DNA from 3 places in the Trinickia caryophylli genome. Region 3 is predicted to be linked to each of the others. Evidence: predicted binding sites of a transcription regulator. Region 3 holds the regulator's gene; each other region holds the start of a gene.
What was found. The regulator FNR, encoded in region 3, switches genes on or off when oxygen is low (the NO sensors DNR and NnrR bind a similar motif). The targets are predictions, from matches to a motif close to TTGATNNNNATCAA.

Region 1 (3,278 bases), 480 kb from region 3:
CATGTATTCGACGCTGTGCGTGGAAGCGGACATCCAGGTCGGCAGCATGCCGTAGACCGACCAGGGCTGGCGCCCGACTTCGGCGGTGATCCACCCCGTTTCGCAGGCGATGAACGGCACCGGAATCATCCAGGGGGCGAGCTTCAGGAAGCGGCGCCGGCGGTGCACGTCGCCGCGCAGCGAGAGAATCACGGCGATGACGAAATAGGCGAGCATGAGCAGGCCGCACGCCACCATGATGCGAAACACCCAGAACATCAGGAAGACGTTCGGCACCGTGTCCTTCGACGCTTTCACGATGTCGGCATCGGTTGCCTTCTCGACGTCCTGACCCGCCGCGTAGCGCTTGACGAGGAAACCGTAGCCGAGGTCGGCCTTGTGCGCCTCGAACTGGGCGAGCGCGGCGGCATTCGTCGGGTCCGAGCTCAGTACCTTGAGCGCGGCCACGGCCGGAATGCCGTTCTTGATCCGCTTCACTGCATCGGCCTGGATCTTGTCGACGCCCGGCACCACCGTCGTGAGGGTATGCGTGAGCAGCGGCGTCAGCACGTAGGGGATCTGGATGCTCCAGGCATTGCGACCTTCGCCGTCGACGGGCCACGCCGCGATGTTGAACGGCGCCGGCGCCTTCTCGGTCTGCCACATCGCTTCCATGGCCGCGAGTTTCGACGGCTGAGCGTGACCGCCGACGAAGCCGAGTGCGTCGCCCAGCGTGATTACGCCGGCCACCGACAGCACGCCGAACAGGCTCGCCATGCGAAACGAGCGCTTGGCAAGCTCGAGGTGCCGGCCGCGCAGCATGTAATAGGCGCTGATGCCCGTCACGAAGATCGCGGCCGTCACATAGCCTGCGATGCTCGTGTGAACGAACTTCGTCTGCGCGTCTTCGCTGAAGATGAGCGAGGCGAAACTCGTGAGCTCCATGCGCATCGTGACCGGATTGAAGGACGCGCCCTGCGGGTTCTGCATGAAGCCGTTGGCCACGAGAATCCAGAGTGCCGACAGGTTCGAGCCGAGCGCGACGAGGTAGGTTACGGCCAGATGCCTGCCTTTCGAAAGACGGTCCCAGCCGAACGCCATGAGGCCGACGAAGGTCGACTCCATGAAGAACGCCATCAGCCCTTCGATCGCAAGCGGCGCGCCGAAGATATCGCCGACGAAGCCCGAGTAGAACGACCAGTTGGTGCCGAACTCGAACTCCATCGTGAGGCCCGTCGCGACCCCGAGTGCGAAGTTGATGAGAAAGAGCTTGCTCCAGAACTGCGTGATGTCCCGATAGATCTTCTTGCCGGTGATGACGTAGACGGTCTCCATGACCGCGAGCAGGAACGACAGTCCCAAAGTGAGCGGGACGAAAAGAAAGTGATAAAGCGCGGTGGCGGCAAACTGCAGCCGCGACAGCTCGACCACGGTATCGCTAATCATGGGGTGCTCCGTTGAAAGCCATTTTCGAATCGTGTGCAGTGTGGGGAGCAGGGCCGGCCGGGTCATGTCCGATCGTGTCGGTCGAACATCATTGGGCCGTCGATGCGTGTGGTTTTGCGAAGTTTCTCCGATCGGGCTCGGGTCGTCGTAAAACGGACGTTTTCCCGATACTTGATTTTAGTTAAGCGCCGCGCGATTTCTTGCGGCATACCGTCGCAATTGCATTGGCAAATGCGCGCATCTCGTGTTGGACGCGCAACTCGCGCGCGGCGCGGCGCACGATTCTGTTAAGGTGCGGCCTGACGGCGCATTCCGATCCTCGCCACGTATTCGTTTCCTCGCGCATGAATCCCGATTCGAAACTCAAGAAAATTCTCGACGCCTGGCTTGCCGAGCGCGCGCGCAAGGTGCGTTCGCCGCTGCGCATGGCGGTGGCGATGGGACTCCTCGGCGGCGTGCTCGTGATCGTGCAGGCCGCGCTGCTCGCCTGGAGCGTCGATGCAGTCGTCATCCGCCACGCCTCGCTCGGGGCCGTCTGGCCCGCGCTGGCCGCCATGCTGCCGGTATTTGCGCTGCGTTTTCTTTTCGTGCGTGCGGCGGAACGTCACGCCTTCGTCGCGGCGTCGTCCGTACGCACGCAACTGCGCGCCGAACTCATGCGCCGCATCCAGGCGCTGGGCCCGCTCGGGCTGCAGCACGAATCGAGCGGGGCGCTGGCGAGTCATCTTGTCGCAGGCATCGAAGCACTCGAGGGCTATTACGCGCGCTGGCTGCCTAATCGTGCGTTGACGGCGCTGCTGCCGCTCGCGATTCTCGCCGTCGTGTTTCCCGTCGATTGGGTTTCGGGGCTCGTGCTGATGCTGACGGCGCCGCTCATTCCCGTATTCATGATCCTGCTCGGCAAGGACGCCGTGGAGGCGAATCAGCGCCAATGGCGCACGCTCGCTCGCCTGAGTGCGCGCTTTCTCGATACGCTCGCCGGCCTGACGACTCTCAAGCTTTTCAATGCCAGCCGCCGCGAGGCGCGCATGGTCGCGCGCGTGTCGGAGTCGTACCGGCAAAGCACGATGCAGGTGCTGCGCATCGCATTTCTCTCGTCGGTGGCGCTCGAATTTCTCTCGACTGTCAGCATCGCCGTCGTGGCCGTGTTGATCGGTTTCAACCTGCTCTACGCAAAGGTGCATTTTCAGCCGGCGTTCTTCGTACTGTTGCTGGCGCCGGAGTTCTACTTGCCGCTTCGCACACTCGGCACGCATTACCACGCGCGCATGGAGGCGATCGGCGCCGCGGAGCGCATCGCCGAAATTCTCGAGACGCCATTGCCGGGACTGCCGGAAAATGCCGGCCCGCTGGCCGAGGCCGCGGCGTACGGTATTCGTTTCGACAGCGTTGCATTCGAGTATGCGCCGGGACGCAAGGCGCTCGACGGGCTCACGTTCGCAGCGGAGCCGGGCCGCGTCACGGCGCTCGTAGGCCCGAGCGGAGCGGGCAAGAGTACGGTGCTGCATCTGCTGCTGCGCTTCGCGCGCGAGCAGAGCGGGGCGATCTGGATCGGCGATCAGCGGTTGGACGAAGTGGACGAGGCGAGCTGGCTCGCGAAGGTGGCTTGGGTGCCGCAACGGGCGCACGTATTTGCCGGCTCCGTGCTGGATAACCTGAGGCTCGCCCGGCCCGACGCGACGCTCGAGCAAGTGTGCGATGCCGCGCGGCTTGCCGGCGCGCACGCGTTCGTCACGGCCTTGCCGCGCGGCTACGATACACCGCTCGGCGAGCGCGGGATGGGCCTCTCGGGTGGGCAGGTGCAGCGGCTTGCACTCGCGCGTGCCTTCCTGAAAGACGCCCCGGTCGTCGTG
Region 2 (3,278 bases), on a different replicon from region 3:
TTGCGCAGGCCGTCGTGCAAGCCATGCCGAGCCAGTGGTTCACGAACGACGACGACTACCTCGATTCCTTTTATACGCTCGAGAAAGACCGCACATACGTCAACTATCCGGGCGCCGCGCGCAATGCCACAATAACGCTTACCCCTTATCGGCTTTCCTCCCGGTCATAGTGTCGATATCGGGAATAAAACCTCCGCAGGCCGGCGGCCCGTTCGTCGCCTGCGGCCGCCCCGCTGAGCCCGCGAATTCGCAGCGTGCGCCTGCCTTCAACGCAGGTTGGTTTTCATCAGTTCGACGAGTTCGTCGCCGCGGCCGTTGAGTACCGCGCGCAGCATGTAGAGGCTGAACCCTTTGGCATGCGCGAACTCGAGCTTGGGCGGCATCGCCAGCTCATGCGATGAACGGCTTGCCGCGCAGCGCGTGCACGACCGGAGCACCGACTGTCTCAGCCAATACGTCGGCAAAGCTCAGGCGGACGCCCGCCCGTCGAAGCCGGTCCACCGCGACGCGCGAAAATCATAGAGCTTGCAGTGCCGTGCTGTCGTGAAGTACCAACGCCACGAAAACGGCTGGATGACGATCCGCTGCGGCAGCAGTTCTTCGAGCTTCGCCTGCGCGTCCTTCAACTGGTAGAGAGGAATGCTCATGTCGAGGTGATGCGCCGTATGCTCCATGATGTGGTGCATGAGCGCGCCGAAGCGCCATCTGAACGTGAGGTGCACCGTGGTGGAAACGAACGGTTGCGCATTGGCCCACGCCGCCCGATCGTCGTACCAGCGAACGCGTTCGTGCGTGTGATGCACGTACACCACGAAACCGATCATCGAGCACCAGAACAGGAACGGAATCACGAAGCCGGCCAACAGCAGGAGCGACACCGATTGCCCCGTCGCCTGTGCGCCCCATACGAGTGCGGCAAGCCAGCAGGCCCAGAACACAGCAACGAGCCAGCAGTCTCGAAAAAATACGGGCCGGCGCGTGGGCATGGCGGCTTTGGTCGGAAAGAACATGCGGCGCCACCAGATCTCGATCATGTAATAGAGGCCGGGCGCCCACCCGCACCGATAAAGACGCTCGAGCCATTGGCGCGAGCGCGGCAGCGCATCGAACTCCTCCCGCGTGAGCGGCGCCCAGATGAAATCGAATCCTTTCAGGTTCGTATAGCCGTGGTGCACGACGTTGTGCCCGACTTCCCACAGGCTATAGGGCGTCAGTGACGGCAGGAACGCAATGCGGCCCAGCCACCTGTTGAGCGTGCGATGCGGAGTCAGGCTTTGATGGCAGGCATCGTGGCCAATAATGAAAAGCCGCCCGATGACGAAACCGGCGGCGAGCGCGGCGGCCAGCTTCACGACCAGGCTGTGAACCAGCACGATCACGGCCAACAATGCCGCGAAAAGTGCGTAATCCAATATCAGAAGCAAAATCGGCCGGAGTGTCGTACGTCCAGACCAGGGTTCAAGCCAACTGCGCAGGGTTTTCCGGTGCGGCAGCGGTGCGTCCGGCGGTACTGGCCGGCTAGGCATCGTCATTTCAAATCTTTCCCGTATCCTGGGCCGATCGCGTTGGAACAGGCCCCGTCGCCCGCGGCCCGGTGTCATCGGATGCGCGCGCACGACTCATGGTTCAAGCAATCCGACATGTTCGGCGCAGCAGCCGTGCGCCGGCTTGATTTATGTCAAGGCACATGCGCTCGTGCACGCGGCAAACGCCGCATACCTTCGCTTCAGTTCGCGTGGCGCAGCCAATCGATGATCTGCACCGTCCAGCCGGCAACCACGATGGCGAGCCCCGCTGCAAGGCGCACGTAGCGAAGGGCCGCCGTGCGGCGCCGGTGGTGAACGGCCCACGAGCCGGTTGGACGTAACATACGATCTCCGCACAGATAGCGCGACGCGCGTCAGTCGGTTTCGCGCGCAGCACGGCCCGTAACGGGCGCGGGGATGTGCGCGCAGTTCGTATCCTGCCATATAAATTCGAACAACGCTAATAATTCTCATTTACAGTCAGCCGCAGCGATACCCCCGTAACGCCGGCAGGCGGCAGGGCGTGGACGTGCCGGCATTCGCACCGAGCGTAAACTACGCCCCACACCGAGCCTTCCCCGTGGAACCCATGCCCTCTCGCGACGACCGCTCCCCGTTGCCGGCTGCCGCGCCCCGTAGCGTGGCGGGCGCCGATGCGCTGCAGGATCCCGCGCTACTGCGCCGGCTGCTACGCGCCAAGGACCGCATGGACGCGGCCTCGCACGAATCCTGGTCGGTCAAGCGCCTATCGGCAGTGAGCGGCGTCTCCGAAGCTCATTTTGCACGCTCGTTCAAGCGGGCCTTCGGTGTCCCGCCGCACCGGTACCTGCTCACGCGGCGCATCGAGCAGGCCATCGCACTGTTGCGCGACACCGAACTGACCATTACCGAGATCGCGTTCGCGACGGGCTGGGAGAGCCTGGGCACGTTCGGCCGGATCTTTCGCGACATCACGGGCCGCAGCCCGAGCGCGATGCGCGCCGAAACCCGCGCCGACATGCCAGACCTCGACCGCGTGCCGGCCTGCATTCTGAGGGCCGCTCAGCGCCCCGATCTCACGATCGCAGTTTTGGAGAAGCGCCGCAGAGCCACCGACGATAGAGTCGCGCCATCAACCAAGGAGGCAAAATGAACGAAGGTATCAACGTGGTGGGCCTGTACGTCGACAATCAGGACGAAGCGCTCGACTTCTACGTCGGCAAACTGGGTTTGCGCGTGCACACAGACGTGCGCAACGGCGATTACCGCTGGCTCACTGTCCAGCACCCGGATCAGCCTTCGTTCCAGTTGGGGCTCTTCAGACCGGGCTCACCCATTCATGACGAAGCCACCGCACAGATTCTGCTGGCGATGGTGGCCAAGGGTGCCATGCCGCCCCTCGTGCTTTATGTGGATGATTGCCGGGCCAGCTATGCGCAACTGAAAGCCCGCGGCGTCGAATTCACTCAGGAGCCGGTAGACCGCTATGGCAGCGTCGATGCCGGTTTTCGCGACCCTGCCGGTAACGGATGGAAGATGATCCAGGCGCCGAAGACAAGTACGTAAGCGCGAGGTGGCGGTGACGAGCGGGGCGACAAGCGGGCGACAAGCGGGGTCATGAGCGGCGCGCTCGTCGAAAGTCGCGCCCTTTTATCGAAACATACTGCCAGCCGCTTCTCCAACCCTTATTTCTCCGCCCAATAATCCCGCATTCCGGTATCGTTTTTATTCCGACCGCACCGCACAATTACTATCGATTCAAGCAAGGGCGAA
Region 3 (3,278 bases):
CACTGCGGCTATTGCCGGCACGGCCGGGAAAACCTTTGCGACGCACCGGCATTCACGGGCTATACGATCGACGGTGGGTACGCCGAGCGCACCGTTGCCGACAGCGGCTACTGCTTTCATCTGCCGCCGCAGTACGACGACGTTTCGGCGGCGCCGCTGCTTTGTGCGGGCCTCATCGGCTACCGGACGCTCGCCATGGCGGGCGATGCGCAGCGCATCGGGCTCTACGGATTCGGGGCGGCGGCGCACATCGTCGCGCAGGTGGCGCACCACGAAGGGCGCAGCGTCCATGCGTTCACGCGACGGGGGGATACGGCCGCGCAGCAGCTCGCCCGGCGGCTTGGTGCCGCCTGGGCTGGCGCGAGCGACGAAGCGGCGCCGGAGCCGCTCGATGCGGCGCTGATCTTCGCGCCCGTGGGCGCACTCGTGCCGGCCGCGCTCAAGGCGGTGGTCAAGGGCGGCATCGTGGTCTGCGGCGGGATTCACATGAGCGATATCCCGGCCTTTTCCTACGACCTGCTCTGGGGAGAACGGCGAATCGTCTCGGTGGCGAACCTGACACGCGAAGACGGGCACGCCTTCATGCGGGTTGCCCGGCAGGTACCGCTCGAACTTCAGACGACGGCCTACCCGCTGCGGCAGGCGAACGTCGCGCTATCCGACTTGCGCGAAGGGCGGCTTGCCGGCGCGGCCGTGCTGACGATGCGGTAGCGGCGGCCCAGCCCACCGCGTTCAGACCCGGGCGAGTGCTTCGAGGTCGACGATGCGGATCTGCTTGCCGTGCGTTTCGAGAAGACCGTCGCGCTGGAACTTCGAGAACATGCGGCTCACCGTTTCGAGCTTCATGCCAAGGTAGTTGCCCATTTCCTCGCGCGTCATGCGCAGGTTGAATTCGGCGGCCGAATAGCCGCGCGCCTGCATGCGCGTGGAGAGATTCAGCAAGAACGTGGCGACGCGCTGCTCCGCGCTCATCGTGCCGAGCAGCATCATCAGCGACGATTCGCGCACGATCTCGCCGCTCATCGTGCGCAGGACCTGATGCTGCAGCGATTTCGACTCGGCGCACAGCGCTTCGAGCAGTGCGTAAGGGATGATGCAGACGCTGCTGTCTTCGATCGCGATGGCGTCGCTGCTGTGGCGCTCCGCGCACACGGCATCGAGCCCCAGCACTTCGCCGGCGAGATGAAAGCCCGTGACCTGTTCGCGTCCGTCGCGATGCATCACCACTGTCTTGAAGGAGCCCGAGCGCACCGCATACACGCTTTGGAACTCGTCGCTCGAGCGATAAAGCGCTTCGCCGCGCATCACGACGCGCGTTGCGCTCACGATCGTGTCGAAGCGCGCGAGGTCCTTCGCCGCGAGTGTATTGGGCATGCAGACCGAGCGCATGGCGCAGCTCGAGCAACGTGCGGTTGCACGTGCGGGCTGAGCTGCACGCGGTTGCCATGAGATTTGCGCGGCGGACGGTGCGGTGCATACGTCGTCGTTACGGTCTAGTTCGAGCAGCATCTTGGCCTCCGCCGGTGGTCGCGGGCACATCGGCACCGCAGTGGTTTCCATGGCGAAAGTATGGAAGTTCACTCGGAGAAAACCTATCGGCGGCGTACGAAACTGCGGTAAGTGTTCGCGAAGCGTTGTAAGGATTATCCTACGGCGGCACCGGAAAGCGCCGATTCGTCAGGCGTGCGGATTGGCGGCAGCCGTTGATTTCGGTCAAGCCGGGCGGGGCGCAGCCATCGCACACTTATTGCACGAACACATCCGTGCAACGGGCGACAGCCCCGGAGGACTCTCATGTACAAGAAGATTCTCGCTGCCGTCGACGGCAGTCGCGCCTCTCGTCTCGCGCTCGACGAGGCGGTGAAAATCGCCAGGACGTCGGGCGCATCGGTCGTCGCCATCAGCGTCGTCGAGCATGCCCCCCAGCTCGTCGACGTCGGGGCCGTCTACCAGGGGGAGGAAGGCGCGAGCGCGGCCGCGATTGAGTCGGCCACGGCGGCGCTCGAGGAGGCGGCGGAGCGCTTCGCTGCCTGCCACGTGCAAGGCACCACGCGTGCCGTCGATGCGTATGGAGAAAGTATCGCCGCCGTCATCGCGCGCGTGGCTGACGAGTTCGAGGCCGAATTGATCGTCATGGGCACGCACGGCCGGCAGGGTGTGCGGCGCGTCTTGCTCGGCAGCGTCGCCGAGTCGCTGCTGCGTGCGGCCGACGTGCCGGTGCTGCTCGTGCGCCACGATGCCGAAGCGGGAAAGCCGGTGGCCGAGCTTTGATCGCCCGCCGGCAGCGATCACGGCCGGCTCGCGCAATGAAGCCGGCGCAATATTCGAGCGGCAGGGCATGCCGCGCTTCGCGTCATGAGCCGGCGCTCAAACTGTCCAAATAGGCGCGCAGCCTTGTTTCGAGCTCGGCGGGGTCGGACGGAAGCGCACGCTGCCGTGCTCCGTCTGCGCGCGTCTTGCGCTCATGCAGGCGCGGGTAGGGTACGTTCGGCACGGGGACCCCGAGAAAAGCACATAACGGCTCCCAACCCGCTTCCGCCGGAAAGACGAGCAGTTGCTCGGCCGGAACCGAGTCTACGACGGCCTGGTTCCAGCGCCTGAAATAGTCGGTCATGAACGCCCGGTCGGCGATCCTTTCGCCGAAATCGCGCCTTAGAAACTCGCTCAGCGCGCGCCCTGCCGTACCGAATAGCGGATTGGCGCCCCGCGGAGAAAAAATCGTCTCCTGAACCGAGTCGAACCAGCCATCGGCGTCGCGAACGGAGAGAATCACCCGTGCGTCGGGAAAACGTGCGAGCAGCACAGGCCAGAAACAGCAAGCGGGATAATCCACCGTGGCCGCGTAGCCGTCGAAGATTGCGTCCCAGTCGGGCTCGCCGTGTATCGCGTCGAGCCATAAAGGCAGCGATCTCCGCAGCGTGGCGCCGATCTCCATGGCGTGATAGCACGGGCCGAAGCCGATATGCTCCAGCGCCAGCTTCAAAGAGAGCGTGCCCGTGCGCCCTAATCCGGCGCCGATCACTTTCAAGCTCATTCGAGGCCTTTGCGTTCGCTCGCCGCGTCTCGATGCCGCCGATAGACCGAGATCTGGCTTCGGCTTTTCTGCGTGAATGGCTCCTGGGTCCAACTACCCCAGCGCGACTCGAGCTCCAGGCCGGCAGCGCGCGCCATCATGTCGAGTTCGGACGGCCATACGTAGCGCCGCTGGTGCGTGTAGATCTTCGGCGCGTCGTCGCCAAGTACGATCACGCGCTGGTCGATCACCTGCCGGACCAGAT

Region 1: cydD (thiol reductant ABC exporter subunit CydD) is a predicted target of FNR. The motif match lies at 1,597-1,610, and genes of this name have one in related genera.
Region 2: U0034_RS23200 (fatty acid desaturase) is a predicted target of FNR. The motif match lies at 1,669-1,682, and genes of this name have one in related genera.

What each region holds. Positions count from the first base shown of each region.
Region 1 covers NZ_CP139970.1:3,982,126-3,985,403, forward strand. The annotation lists gene U0034_RS18020 (cytochrome ubiquinol oxidase subunit I) at 1-1,425, opposite strand, end outside; gene cydD (thiol reductant ABC exporter subunit CydD) at 1,770-3,278, shown strand, end outside.
Region 2 covers NZ_CP139971.1:905,518-908,795, forward strand. The annotation lists gene U0034_RS23195 (DUF3103 family protein) at 1-170, shown strand, start outside; gene U0034_RS23200 (fatty acid desaturase) at 468-1,532, opposite strand; gene U0034_RS23205 (hypothetical protein) at 1,727-1,870, opposite strand; gene U0034_RS23210 (helix-turn-helix transcriptional regulator) at 2,116-2,658, shown strand; gene U0034_RS23215 (VOC family protein) at 2,655-3,071, shown strand.
Region 3 covers NZ_CP139970.1:170,571-173,848, reverse strand. The annotation lists gene U0034_RS00775 (zinc-dependent alcohol dehydrogenase family protein) at 1-711, shown strand, start outside; gene fnr (fumarate/nitrate reduction transcriptional regulator Fnr) at 733-1,509, opposite strand; gene U0034_RS00765 (universal stress protein) at 1,795-2,271, shown strand; gene U0034_RS00760 (sulfotransferase family protein) at 2,354-3,034, opposite strand; gene U0034_RS00755 (class I SAM-dependent DNA methyltransferase) at 3,031-3,278, opposite strand, start outside.